2 regions of the Micromonospora sp. NPDC047134 genome follow, and region 2 is predicted to be linked to the other one. Evidence: riboswitches for the same ligand, from Rfam matches in the RefSeq annotation. Region 2 holds a riboswitch; the other holds the start of a gene.
What was found. Region 2 has a riboswitch for cyclic di-AMP ahead of ABZ795_RS19315 (NlpC/P60 family protein). Riboswitches for the same ligand answer to the same signal wherever they lie in the genome.

Region 1 (5,599 bases), on a different contig from region 2:
CCACCCCGGCGCGCAGCACGGAGACGTCCTTGGCGCCGAGTTCCAGCAGGGCCCGCAGGGCCGCCCCGGCGGTGCGCTTGGACCGGGCCTCGAAGTACCGCCCGGCGAGGATGAAGGCGGTAACCCCGGCCGCCGCCTCCAGGTAGATGTTGCCGGCACCGTCGGTACGGCTGATGTCGAAGCTGAAGGGGTGGGTCATTCCGGGGGTGCCGGCGGTGCCGAGGAACAAGGCCCACACCGACCAGCCGAAGGCGGCCAGGGTGCCCACCGAGACCAGGGTGTCCATGGTCGCGGCGCCGTGTCGCAGGTTGACCAGGGCGGCCCGGTGGAACGGCAGCCCGCCGTAGACCACGACCGGGGCGGCCAGCACCAGGGACAGCCACTGCCAGTAGGTGAACTGCCAGGCCGGCACCATGGCCAGCACGATCACCGGCACGGCCAGCGCCACCGAGACCCACAGTCGGGTACGCAGACTCCGCAGCTCGTCCACCGGCTCCTCGCCGGTGGCTTCCGCGGCGGGCGGCTCGGGCAGCCTGGCCTGGTAGCCGGTCTTCTCCACCGTGGCGATCAGGTCCTGCGGGGTCAGCGACTCCGGGTAGGAGACGCTGGCCTTCTCGGTGGCGTAGTTGACGCTGGCCTGCACCCCCTCCAGCCGGTTCAGCTTCTTCTCGATGCGGGCGGCGCACGCGGCGCAGGTCATCCCACCGATCGACAGCTCGATCTGGTTGGTCGCGGTGGGCAGCGGGCTGCTGGTGGTCATCGCTGGTCCCGTCAGTTGTGCTCGTGTCCGGGGGTGCCGTGCTCGTCGGCGATGAGGCCCCCCGGGCTGGGGATGGCGCCCGGGTCACCGACGTGCACGGTGAACTCGGCGGTGCGTACCACCCCGTCGTGGCGGAAGTCGAGGTAGAGCCGGTACGCCCCGGCCGTGGGGAACTCGGCGCCGAAGCGCACCTGGGGCCCGGGTGCCGTCCGTCCGTCGCCCGGCTGACCCTCGGGGTGCACGTGCAGGTAGGCCAGGTCCCCCTGACGCAGTGCGACCAGGTGGCCGAAGGCTCCCAGATACGGTTCGAGATTCCGGACCGGCACCCCGTCCCGGCTGACGGTGAAGGTCAGGGTGGTGTTGCCGCCCGGCTGGGGGGTGCCGTGGAAGTCGACGGTGTAGTCGTGGACCCGGGTGCTGCTGGCCGGGGCGGGCAGGGGCTGCTCGGTCAACTCCCCCGGCACGGTCAGGTCCACCCCGAGGGTCAGGGCCTCGCCGCCGGTCGGGGTGAAGTCGGCGAAGGCCCGCCACACCCCGGGGGAACTCAACGGCGAGGCGACCCGCCAGGTGCCGTCGGCGGCCATCTCCGGGTGCACGTGCTGGAAGCCGCCGAGATCACGCCGGGCGACGATCAGGTGCATCGGCTTGTCGTGGTTCACCTCGTACCGGGTCACCGGCTTCCCGTCAGGGCCGGTGACCCGGAAGGCGAACTCGCCCTCGGGGGCGGCGACCGGCACCAGGGTGTAGCCCCGGTCGGAGACGAGCAGCCCGCCCGGTAGGTGCCCACCGGGATCCGGGGTGTCGTGGCCGGGTGCGGTCGTGTCGTGCGAGCCGTCGCCCGCCTGGTGGCCCTCGGCGACGATCGGGGCGGGCGGGTCGGTCAGCTGACCGACCCCGTAGGCCGCGCCGAAAACCGCCACCAGACCTAGCGCGAAGCCGGTCAGCTTCGTCGCTGTGTTCATGGTCGCACCTCGGGTTTCCGCCGTCGGTCGCCTCAGGCGCCGACCAGTTCGTATCCGGCCTCGTCGACGGCCGCGCGGACCGCCTCGGCGTCCAGCGGCTGTTCGCTGATGACCTTGACCTGGCCGGTGGCCAGGTCGACCGCTACCTCGGTGACCCCGGGCAGCGCGGTGACCTCGGCGCTGACCGCGCCGACGCAGTGTCCGCAGGTCATGCCCTGCACCTGGTACGTCGTGGTGACCATGGAACTCTCCTCCTCCGCCTGACCCGACCGAGGGGCGGCCGGCCTCTTGAAGAATACCCACGGGGGGTATCTCCAATCGCGACCCTAACATACCCCCAGGGGGTACGTTATCCTCGTTACCATGACCACACCCACGCCGATCCGCGGCTACACCGCCAGCAAGGACCAACTGCTAGCCCGGCTGCGCCGGGTCGAGGGTCAGGTGCGCGGCGTCGAGAAGATGGTCGACGAGGATCGCTACTGCATCGACGTGCTCACCCAGATCTCCGCCATCCAGGCGGCACTGGACAAGGTCGCCCTGGGCCTGCTCGACGGGCACGCCCGGCACTGCATGCACACCGGCGCAGTCGAAGGCCGCGCCGACGAGATGGCCACCGAGATGATGGCCGCCGTGGGCCGCCTGATGAAGCGGGGCTGAACCCCACCACGACACCCAGGTCGCCGGCCGCGAACCGCCGAGGAACGGGCGCGACCTGCGATCCGATCCCGGGCTGGCTACGATTCCCAGACGATGGTCTGCCGACATCCGGGCCCACCGGCCTGCGTCCGCCACCGGCGGCGCACCCGCATCCGCCGCCACTGCCCGGCGGCCGGTCAGAGCCCACCCCGGCAATCACCGTACGCAGCGGGTCCGCCACATTCCGGCCACCTCGGCCGCCCACCGCGACAGTCGTACGACCGGGCTGAACCGACTCGCCCGCCGACACGTACTCCGCTGAAGAGATCGTTGGGAGACTAGCGAATGGGCGCCGATCACAGCCGGGCCGCTCCGCCCACCCCGCCCGGGGTGCGGCGGATCCTCATCGTGACGGTCGTCCCCCTCTTCCTCGTCACGGTGATCGCCGCCCTGGTGCTCTGGCCCCGCGACGCCCCCCGCCCGGAGGCCGCCGACGACCTGCCCCGCTACCAGGGCACGGTCACCCGGGTGGTCACCGAACCCTGCCCGCCCAACCCCACCGTGCCGGAGGGCACCCCGACCACCGGCGGGGGTCCCTGCGGCACCGTCACGGTGCAGGTCCAGGACGGCCCGGACGCCGGTCAGCAGGTCGACACCCCCATCCCGGCCGGGCCGGGCGCCCCCTCGGTGGACGTCGGCGACGAGGTCATCCTGGTCTCGCTGATCGACCCGGAGGACCCCTCGATCAGCAACTACAACATCGCCGAGCACCAGCGGGGGATGCCCCTGATCTGGCTGGGGGTGCTCTTCGCCGCCGCCATCGTGGCCTTCGGGCGGCTGCGCGGGCTGGCGGCCCTGGCCGGGCTGGGGGCCAGCTTCGCCATCCTGCTCACCTTCGTACTGCCGGGCATCAGCGCCGGCCAGCCGCCCCTGGTGGTGGCCATCGTCGGCGCCGCGTTGATCATGTTCGTGGTGCTGTACCTGACCCACGGGGTGTCCGCGCAGACCTCGGTGGCCGTACTCGGCACCCTCGGCGCCCTGGTGCTCACCGGGCTGCTCGGTCTGGCCGCCACGAACGCCACCCACCTGACGGGGTTCGGCAGCGAGGACGCCACCACCCTGTCGATGTTCCGGGGCGATGTCGACCTGCACGGCCTGCTGCTGGCCGGCATCATCATCGGTTCGCTGGGGGTCCTCGACGACGTCACCGTCACCCAGGCCGCGGCGGTCACCGAGTTGGCCCACGCCAACCCCAACCTGTCCCGCCGCCAGCTGTACCGCTCGGCCACCCGGGTGGGCCGGGCGCACATCGCCTCGGTGGTGAACACCATCGTCCTGGCGTACGCCGGTGCCTCACTGCCCCTGCTGCTCCTGCTGACGGCCGACTCCCGCGCCCTGGGGCAGATCCTCACCAGCGAGTTCCTGGCCCAGGAGATCGTCCGCAGTGTGGTGGCCACCCTGGGGCTGATCGCCGCCGTACCCCTGACCACCGCCCTGGCCACGGTGGTGACCACCGCCGGTCGGCAGCGCGGCGGGACAGACCTCGCGGCCCCCGCCCCCGACGAGGTGGCCGCCGTCGGCGAAGGCCGCCCCCGGGTCCCCCGGCCGGCTACGGACCGGGCCGAGGCCCTGCAGGCTCTCAGCGATCCGCGGACCCGTCACACACCCCCCGCCACCCGTTCGGAGTGGCCCGAACCGGACAGGAGCACCGAAACCCCATGGTGACACTGCTCAACGTGAGCACGCCGACCACATCGGTCGATATGCGTGGCGCTCGTCACCCATTGCGATTACGAAATGACGTATCTCGCCGGGTTCGGTACGTAGAAGCCCAGACGGACTCTCGGGTAACCTCACTGCCGGTCACCGCCGAAGGCGCGCACCGGCGCCTGCGGTGCCACCGCCCAATCGCCGCCAGGCGAGCCGGGGACCCAGGTACCTGGGGTGAATCCGCGAAAGCGGTAGGGGCCACTTCCGTCCCGAACCCGTCAGCTAACCCGGTCGGCGGTCGATGGAAGGGAAGACAGTGACGGCACCCCTACGCCGCTGGTTGACGCCCGTGGTGGCCGTGTTCGCCGCGTTCGCCGTCTTCGCCGGCCCCCTGCCGGCGACGGCTGCGCCGAACGCCCCCAAACCAGCCGGTCACGACGACGATCCGCCGATGCTCAACGAGTTGATCGAGGCGACCAACCGGGACTACACAAAGGCCAAGTCGAAGCTGGAGAAGTCCAAGAAGAAGCAGCTCAAGCTCGCCGTCGAACTCCGCCGCGCGGAGGCCGACCTGGACGCCCTAGCCCCACAGGTCGCCGAGATCGCCACCCAGTCGTACCGGACCGGGCGGGTCGGCGCGATCGCCATGCTGTTGCAGACCGACGCCCCGGACTCCTTCATCCACCGGGCCTCCGCCCTGGACGAGCTGAACCTGGTCAACAGCAAGAAGCTGGCCGAGGTCAACGCGGTCAAGCGCCGCGCCGAGACGGCCAAGCTGGCGCTCGACGCCGAGGTACGCGAGCAGCAGAAGCTGACCAACGACATGGCCCGCAAGAAGAGCGACGCGGAGAAGTCCCTCCGGCTGGTCGGTGGGGTCGGCCTCACCGGTGGCCTGGTGGCCGCTACCTCCCCGGTGGCCCGCCCCGGCCCCAACCGGTCCTCCGACGGCGGCTGGAAGCCCGAGTCGTGCAACCAGGACGACCCGACCACCTCGGGCTGCATCACCGCGCGCACCCTGCACATGTACAAGGAGGTCAAGCGGGCCGGTTTCAACCGGTTCGTCGGCTGCTACCGCCCGGGTGACAAGTGGGAGCACCCCAAGGGCCGGGCCTGTGACTGGTCGTTGCAGAACAGCGGTTTCCGCCCCTGGTACAACAACGACACCCGGATCTACGGCAACAACCTGGCCGCCTTCCTGGTCCGTAACGCCGACCGGCTGGGTGTCTACTACGTGATCTGGAACCGGCAGATCTGGTTCCCGGCGACCGGATGGAGTTCCTACAGCGGCCCGTCGAACCACACCGATCACGTACACGTCTCGATGCTCTAGCGTCTCCGGCACCGCTTCGAGGGCCGTCCCGCCGTCTGGCAGGACGGCCCTCGTCGTCAGGCGGCGAGGGCGGCGGTGGCAACCAGGTCGGCGGGCTCCGCGGCCACCGCCCGGGCCTCCCCGGCGGCCAGCCGGTACGACATGCCGACCACCGCGCAGCGCCCGGCGGACACCTCGGCGGCCAGGGTGGTGGAGGCC
Region 2 (5,599 bases):
CCTGGTCGCCACCGGCAAGCTCACCCCGGTGCAGCCGGTCGACGGCGGGGTCACCTACCACGACCCGTGCTACCTGGGGCGGCACAACCGGATCTTCACCCCGCCGCGCGAGGTGCTGGGCAGCGCGGTAAGCGCCGAGATCACCGAGATGCCGCGGAACAGTGAGCGTTCCTTCTGCTGTGGCGCCGGTGGCGCCCGGATGTGGATGGAGGAGCGGATCGGCAAGCGGATCAACGTGGACCGGGTCGAGGAGGCCATGTCGACCGGGGCGCGGACCATCGCGGTCGGCTGCCCGTTCTGCTCGACGATGCTCACCGACGGGGTGAACGGCAAGGGCGCCGGCGAGCAGGTCGAGGTGGTCGATGTGGCGAGCGTCCTACTGCGGTCGGTCCGGCCCGAGCAGGGTCGGGGCGTCGAGGAAGGCGAGCCGGTCGCCAGCTGACCAGCACGTGACCGTACGAGGTACGGCGGGCCGATGTAGCCCGCCGTACCTCTTTATTTTAAATTGACGTGCGTGACTATAACGAAATGATCGACACCCTTTGTGTGCGGTTGGTCGCGCAAACGTGAATCGACCGTTGGTCGCCTTGATTCCACACCGCGCCTTCCCTAATGTTGGGCACCGACCGCCGTGGGTCGTCTGTCTCGCCCCTCAACCGCTCGCGGGACGCCCGGCGGTCGGCTGCAAAGGAGTCGCTGTCGGTGGCAACCATGCCCCTCCATCGTCCTGTGCCCGGATGGCCGCGTCGTCCAGGTGGCCTACGGAGAGCTGCGCACCGCCTGGTCGTGCTGGTGGCCGCCGCCGCGGTCGGTGCCGGCCTGATCGCCGCCCCCGCGTACGCGGAACCCTCCGTGGAGGAGATCGAGCGCCAGATCGACAAGCAGTGGCAGCAGCTTGAGCCCACCATCGAGCAGTACAACAAGGTGCGGTCGCAGCTGAAGGTCAACCGCAAGAAGGCCAGCGACCTGCAGAAGAAGATCCAGCCCCTGGCCCTGGAGGCCGAGCTGGCCATGAACCGGGTGGCCGACCTGGCCTCCCGGTACTACGTCAACGGGCCCTCTCAGGAACTCGGGGCGGTGCTGCTGAACGCCAAGCCGGACATGCTGGGCGAGCAGATGGCCCTGCTGGAGCGGCTGGCCGCGTACGAGCGGCAGCAGCTCGAGGGCGTGATGAAGGTCCGCAAGAAGTACGACGACCAGAAGGCCAAGCTCGACGCGCTGATCGCCGACCAGGAAACCAAGGAAAAGCAGCTGGCGGCGAAGAAGAAGCAGATCGACGCCAAGATCAAGCAGCTTGAGCGGTCCCTGCCGGTGACCACGGTCAAGACCACCAACTGCCCGACCATCAACGGGGTGGTCAGCGAGGCGGCCCGGACCGCCATCCGGGTGGCCTGCGCCCAGGTCGGCAAGCCGTACGTCTGGGGTGCCACCGGCCCGAACTCGTTCGACTGCTCCGGCCTCACCCAGTACGCGTACAAGGCCGCCGGCATCTACCTGACGCACTTCACCGGTGCGCAGTGGAACGAGGGCAAGGCCATCTCCCGGGCCGATGCCCGCCCCGGCGATCTGGTCTTCTTCCGCAGTGACCTCAGTCACGTCGGCCTCTATCTGGGCAACAATCAAATGGTGCACGCGCCCAGAGCGGGTAAACCGGTGAACGTCTCTCCGATCACCACCATGCCGATCGCCGGCTTCCGTCGACCCGGCTGAGGGATCGCACAGGAACATCGGCAGGGCCCCCGGTCAAGAGATCGGGGGCCCTGTCCTATGTCGGATCTGGACACCCTGTGTAGCGGCGTGGACCTGTTGTGTATCGACGGAGGTCGTCCCTAAGCTGGGCAATTGTCGGCCCGATGGCAGTTCCGCCCATCCCGGGCGGTGACGGTCCGACACCGCCGAGTCGCCTGTGCGAGCCGGGGACCCACGTTCCCGGGGTGAATCCGCGATCCGCGCGGTAGGGCGCCCCCTTCCCGCCCGAACCCGTCAGCTAACCCGGTAGGCGGTATGGGGAAGAAGGAGTTGGGAGCCCGGTGGCACACCATGCCCCGCGGCCACCGTCACGCCGGGCGACGACGCCCGGCCCGGTGACGGCTGCGCCGCGATCCCACTGGTACCGCTGCACCACCGCATTCGCCGTCCTGTCCGCGACCGCCGTCATCCTCACCGGCGGTGCCACGGCAGCCCACGCCGACCCGTCCGTCGACGCCATCGAGCGCCGGATCGACGCGGACTGGAACCGGCTGGAACCCCTCATCGAACGGCACAACGCCAGCCGGCAGGACCTGGCCGGCAAGCGCCGGGAGGCCGACTCCCTGGCCGCCCGCATCGCCCCTCTCCAGCGCCAGGTCGACGAGGCGATGACCCAGGTAGGTGCCCTGGCGGCACGGGCGTACATGGGTGACACGGTCGGTGCCGTCAACGTGCTGTTGGGCAGCAGGTCCCCCGGCGAGGTCGTGGAGCAGATCGGCCTGCTCGACCGGTACGCCCACCATCAGCAGCAGGCCGTCCGGCAGGCCGCCGCGCTACGCGACGAACTCACCGCCGCCAAGGCCCACCTGGAGGTGGCCATCGGCGAGTTGACCCGTATGGAGGTCGCCCTAGCGGGGAAGCGACGCCAAGTCGACGCCGAGATCGACCGGTTGCAGCGGCTACGACTGCGGGCGTACGGCCGGGGCGGTGGCGGCCCGCTGCGACCCGCGCCCTGTCCGGCCGGCTATCCGGGCGGGGCGGCCGGGGTGGCGGTGAAGTTCGCCTGCGCCCAGATCGGCAAGCCGTACTCCTGGGGTGCCGAGGGGCCGCAGGCGTACGACTGCTCTGGTCTGATGCTGGCCGCGTGGGCGCGGGCGGGGGTGGCCATGCCGCACAACGCGGCCCGGCAGCGTCAGGTGACCCGGTCGGTCGCCCGCAGTGCCCTACGCCCGGGTGACCTGGTCTTCTACTACCGGGATCTGCACCATGTCGGCATGTACGTCGGCGACGGCTGGGTGGTGCACGCCTCCCGCGCCGGTCAGCCGGTGAAGATGAAACGGATGGAGAGCAGCCCGATCCACAGCTTCGGTCGGCCCGGCTGAGGTCAGCGGGTCGGCCAGGTGCGCCAGTTCTGCCAGGCCCGGCTCGGGGTCGGGCCGCGCTGGCCCTGGTAGCGGGAACCGTAGACGGCCGACCCGTACGGGTGCTCGGCCGGCGAGGAGAGCCGGAAGATGCAGAGCTGACCGATCTTCATGCCGGGCCAGAGGGTGATCGGCAGGTTCGCCACGTTGGACAGCTCCAGCGTGACGTGCCCGGAGAAGCCGGGATCGATGAAGCCCGCGGTGGAGTGGGTGAGCAGACCCAGCCGCCCCAGGCTGGACTTGCCCTCCAGCCGACCGGCGAGCTGGTCACCCAGGGAGATGACCTCCAGGGTGGAGGCGAGCACGAACTCGCCCGGGTGCAGCACGAAGGGCTCGCCGTCGGGCACCTCCACCGGGGAGGTCAGGTCGTCCTGCCGGGTCGCCGGGTCGATGTGGGTGTAGAGGTGGTTGTTGAAGACCCGGAACAACTTGTCCAGGCGTACGTCGATGCTGGAGGGCTGCACCAGGGTGGGCTCGAAAGGCTCCAGCGCGAGGGTGCCCGCCTTGATCTCGGAGACCAGGTCGCGGTCGGAGAGCAGCATCGCCACACCATACCGATATGGCTGACCTGCGTGTCGCGCTACCTGTCTAGAACGTATGTTCGATAAGATGTCGGCATGGCTTCCTGGTCCGAATTCGCCGCTGACGAGCCTCGACTCGCCGACGGGATCCGCCTTCTCATGCAGCAGTACGGCCCGGGCTTCGGCTACCTGGCCACGGTCCGCCCCGACGGCGGGCCCCGGGTGCACCCGGTCTCCCCGGTGATCACCGATGACGGTCTCTACTGCTTCGTGATCGACTCTCCGAAGCGGCGTGACCTGGAACGCGACGGGCGCTACGCCCTGCACTCCTTCCCGCCGGAGGAGAGCGACGACGAGGCATACCTCGCCGGTCGGGCCTGGCCGGTGACGGACGACGCCACCGTGGCCCGCCTGGCGCTCGCCGCCCGCGCCGCGCCCCAGGTCGACTGGCGGCTGTTCGAGTTCACGATCGAGGTGGCGATGCTCAGCCGCCGTGGGCACGCCAACCCCGAGGTGCCCGGCGAGCACGGCGGGGTGCCGGCCGTCCAGGTCTGGCTCGACCCGGCGACCACCGTCCCCCAGGCCCAGCGGCCCGCCTCCCTGGCGGCCCACTCCGCCCGCCGCGCCCGCTGCGCGGCCTGACGCCAGCCGGTGCCGGCCCCGTCGAACGGGACCGGCACCGGAGGCGGTACGTGCCGAAGGCGCGCGTCAGGCGGCTCGGTAGGTGTTCCAGGCGCTGATCATGCGGCTGGCCTGGCCGGCCGTGAACTGGTACATGCAGGAGTCGTACGAGTAGTCCATGAAGTTGGTGATCGGGTCGGCGCCCGGGGCGGAGCAGGTGTCCCGACCGGTCGGGCAGCCGCTGGCCGGGGAAGCCTCCGCCGGGGTGTCCGAGACCTGGTCACCCGAGCCGGAGCAGCCGCCCTGGAAGGTGTGGTACAGGTTCAGCCAGTGACCGACCTCGTGGGTGCCGGTGTCGCCCTGGTTGTAGTTGGTGGCCGTGCCGCCGGGCAGCGACTCGCTCAGCACCACCACGCCGTCCATGCTGTTCAGCGTGCGCTGCGGGAAGGTCGCCCAACCGAGCAGGTTGTTGCTCAGCGCCCCCAGGTAGATGTTCAGGGTGTTCTTGCCGCCGACCCGGAGCTGGGTTTTCATCTGCCGCTCGGCGGTGGTGCCCTGCCGGATCGGGTACCAGGAGGTGTTGGTGACCCGGTTGATGCTCTGCAACTGGAAGGCGAAGGCGGTCGCCGCCCCACCGGACGCTCCGCTGAAGGCCTGGTTGAGCACGTTGATCTGAGACTGGATCATCGAGTCCGGGATGTTTCCGCCGGCCCGGGTGGTGTCCCTGCGGATCACGTGCACCACGACCGGGATGGTGACCGAGGCGGCGGCGGCCTGGGTGCCGAGGTTACGCTGGCCGACCCGCTTGGCCCGCTCCTGGAGCAGGTCGGCGAACTCGGCCTCCCGCTGGAGGACCTGGCTCTTGGTCAACTCGTTCGGGTCGTGCGCGAGGACGCCGCCATCACGGACCCGGACCGCACTGCCGGTCGGGTCGGCGCACTCCTCGTCGGCGTGCGCGTGCGCGTGCCCGGCGGCCATGGCCGGGCTGGCGGAGATGGTGGCGGCCGGCAGCGCGCCGACCGTTACCAGGCCGAGCGTCACGGCCAGCGACGTCGATGCGATACCGGCGAGACGCCGGTGCAGCAGGACGGGACGGAGTCCCATAAGCCCACCTCTTTCTGTCGACGCGACCGGGGGGTTGTGTCGCGCCGTGCGGAAAACGTGAGGCAGACGTTACAACCCATCGATAGATTTGAGAATGGGCATGTATTGCTGGCCGGAAAATTCTTGCCGGTCCGTGGGTCGGCCCGGCGGTCGGAGGACGATCGGGGTGCCTGGGTGCACCAGGCCGGTCGACTCAGGTACAGTGGTCCCGCTTGCGGGTGTAGTTCAATGGCAGAACATCAG

Region 1: linked by a shared signal. The riboswitch ahead of ABZ795_RS05650 (hypothetical protein) and the one ahead of ABZ795_RS19315 (NlpC/P60 family protein) in region 2 are both predicted to bind cyclic di-AMP.

Annotation. Positions count from the first base shown of each region.
Region 1 covers NZ_JBEYUI010000003.1:106,207-111,805, forward strand. Annotated here, with positions in the region: gene ABZ795_RS05625 (heavy metal translocating P-type ATPase) at 1-760, opposite strand, end outside; gene ABZ795_RS05630 (hypothetical protein) at 772-1,722, opposite strand; gene ABZ795_RS05635 (cation transporter) at 1,755-1,964, opposite strand; gene ABZ795_RS05640 (metal-sensitive transcriptional regulator) at 2,086-2,382, shown strand; gene ABZ795_RS05645 (YibE/F family protein) at 2,707-4,086, shown strand; cyclic di-AMP (ydaO/yuaA leader) riboswitch at 4,253-4,384, shown strand; gene ABZ795_RS05650 (hypothetical protein) at 4,388-5,401, shown strand; gene ABZ795_RS05655 (carbonic anhydrase) at 5,458-5,599, opposite strand, start outside.
Region 2 covers NZ_JBEYUI010000015.1:139,260-144,858, forward strand. Annotated here, with positions in the region: gene ABZ795_RS19305 ((Fe-S)-binding protein) at 1-442, shown strand, start outside; gene ABZ795_RS19310 (NlpC/P60 family protein) at 712-1,710, shown strand; cyclic di-AMP (ydaO/yuaA leader) riboswitch at 1,884-2,017, shown strand; gene ABZ795_RS19315 (NlpC/P60 family protein) at 2,085-3,071, shown strand; gene dcd (dCTP deaminase) at 3,074-3,652, opposite strand; gene ABZ795_RS19325 (pyridoxamine 5'-phosphate oxidase family protein) at 3,728-4,273, shown strand; gene ABZ795_RS19330 (zinc metalloprotease) at 4,340-5,356, opposite strand; tRNA gene ABZ795_RS19335 (tRNA-Gly) at 5,571-5,599, shown strand, end outside.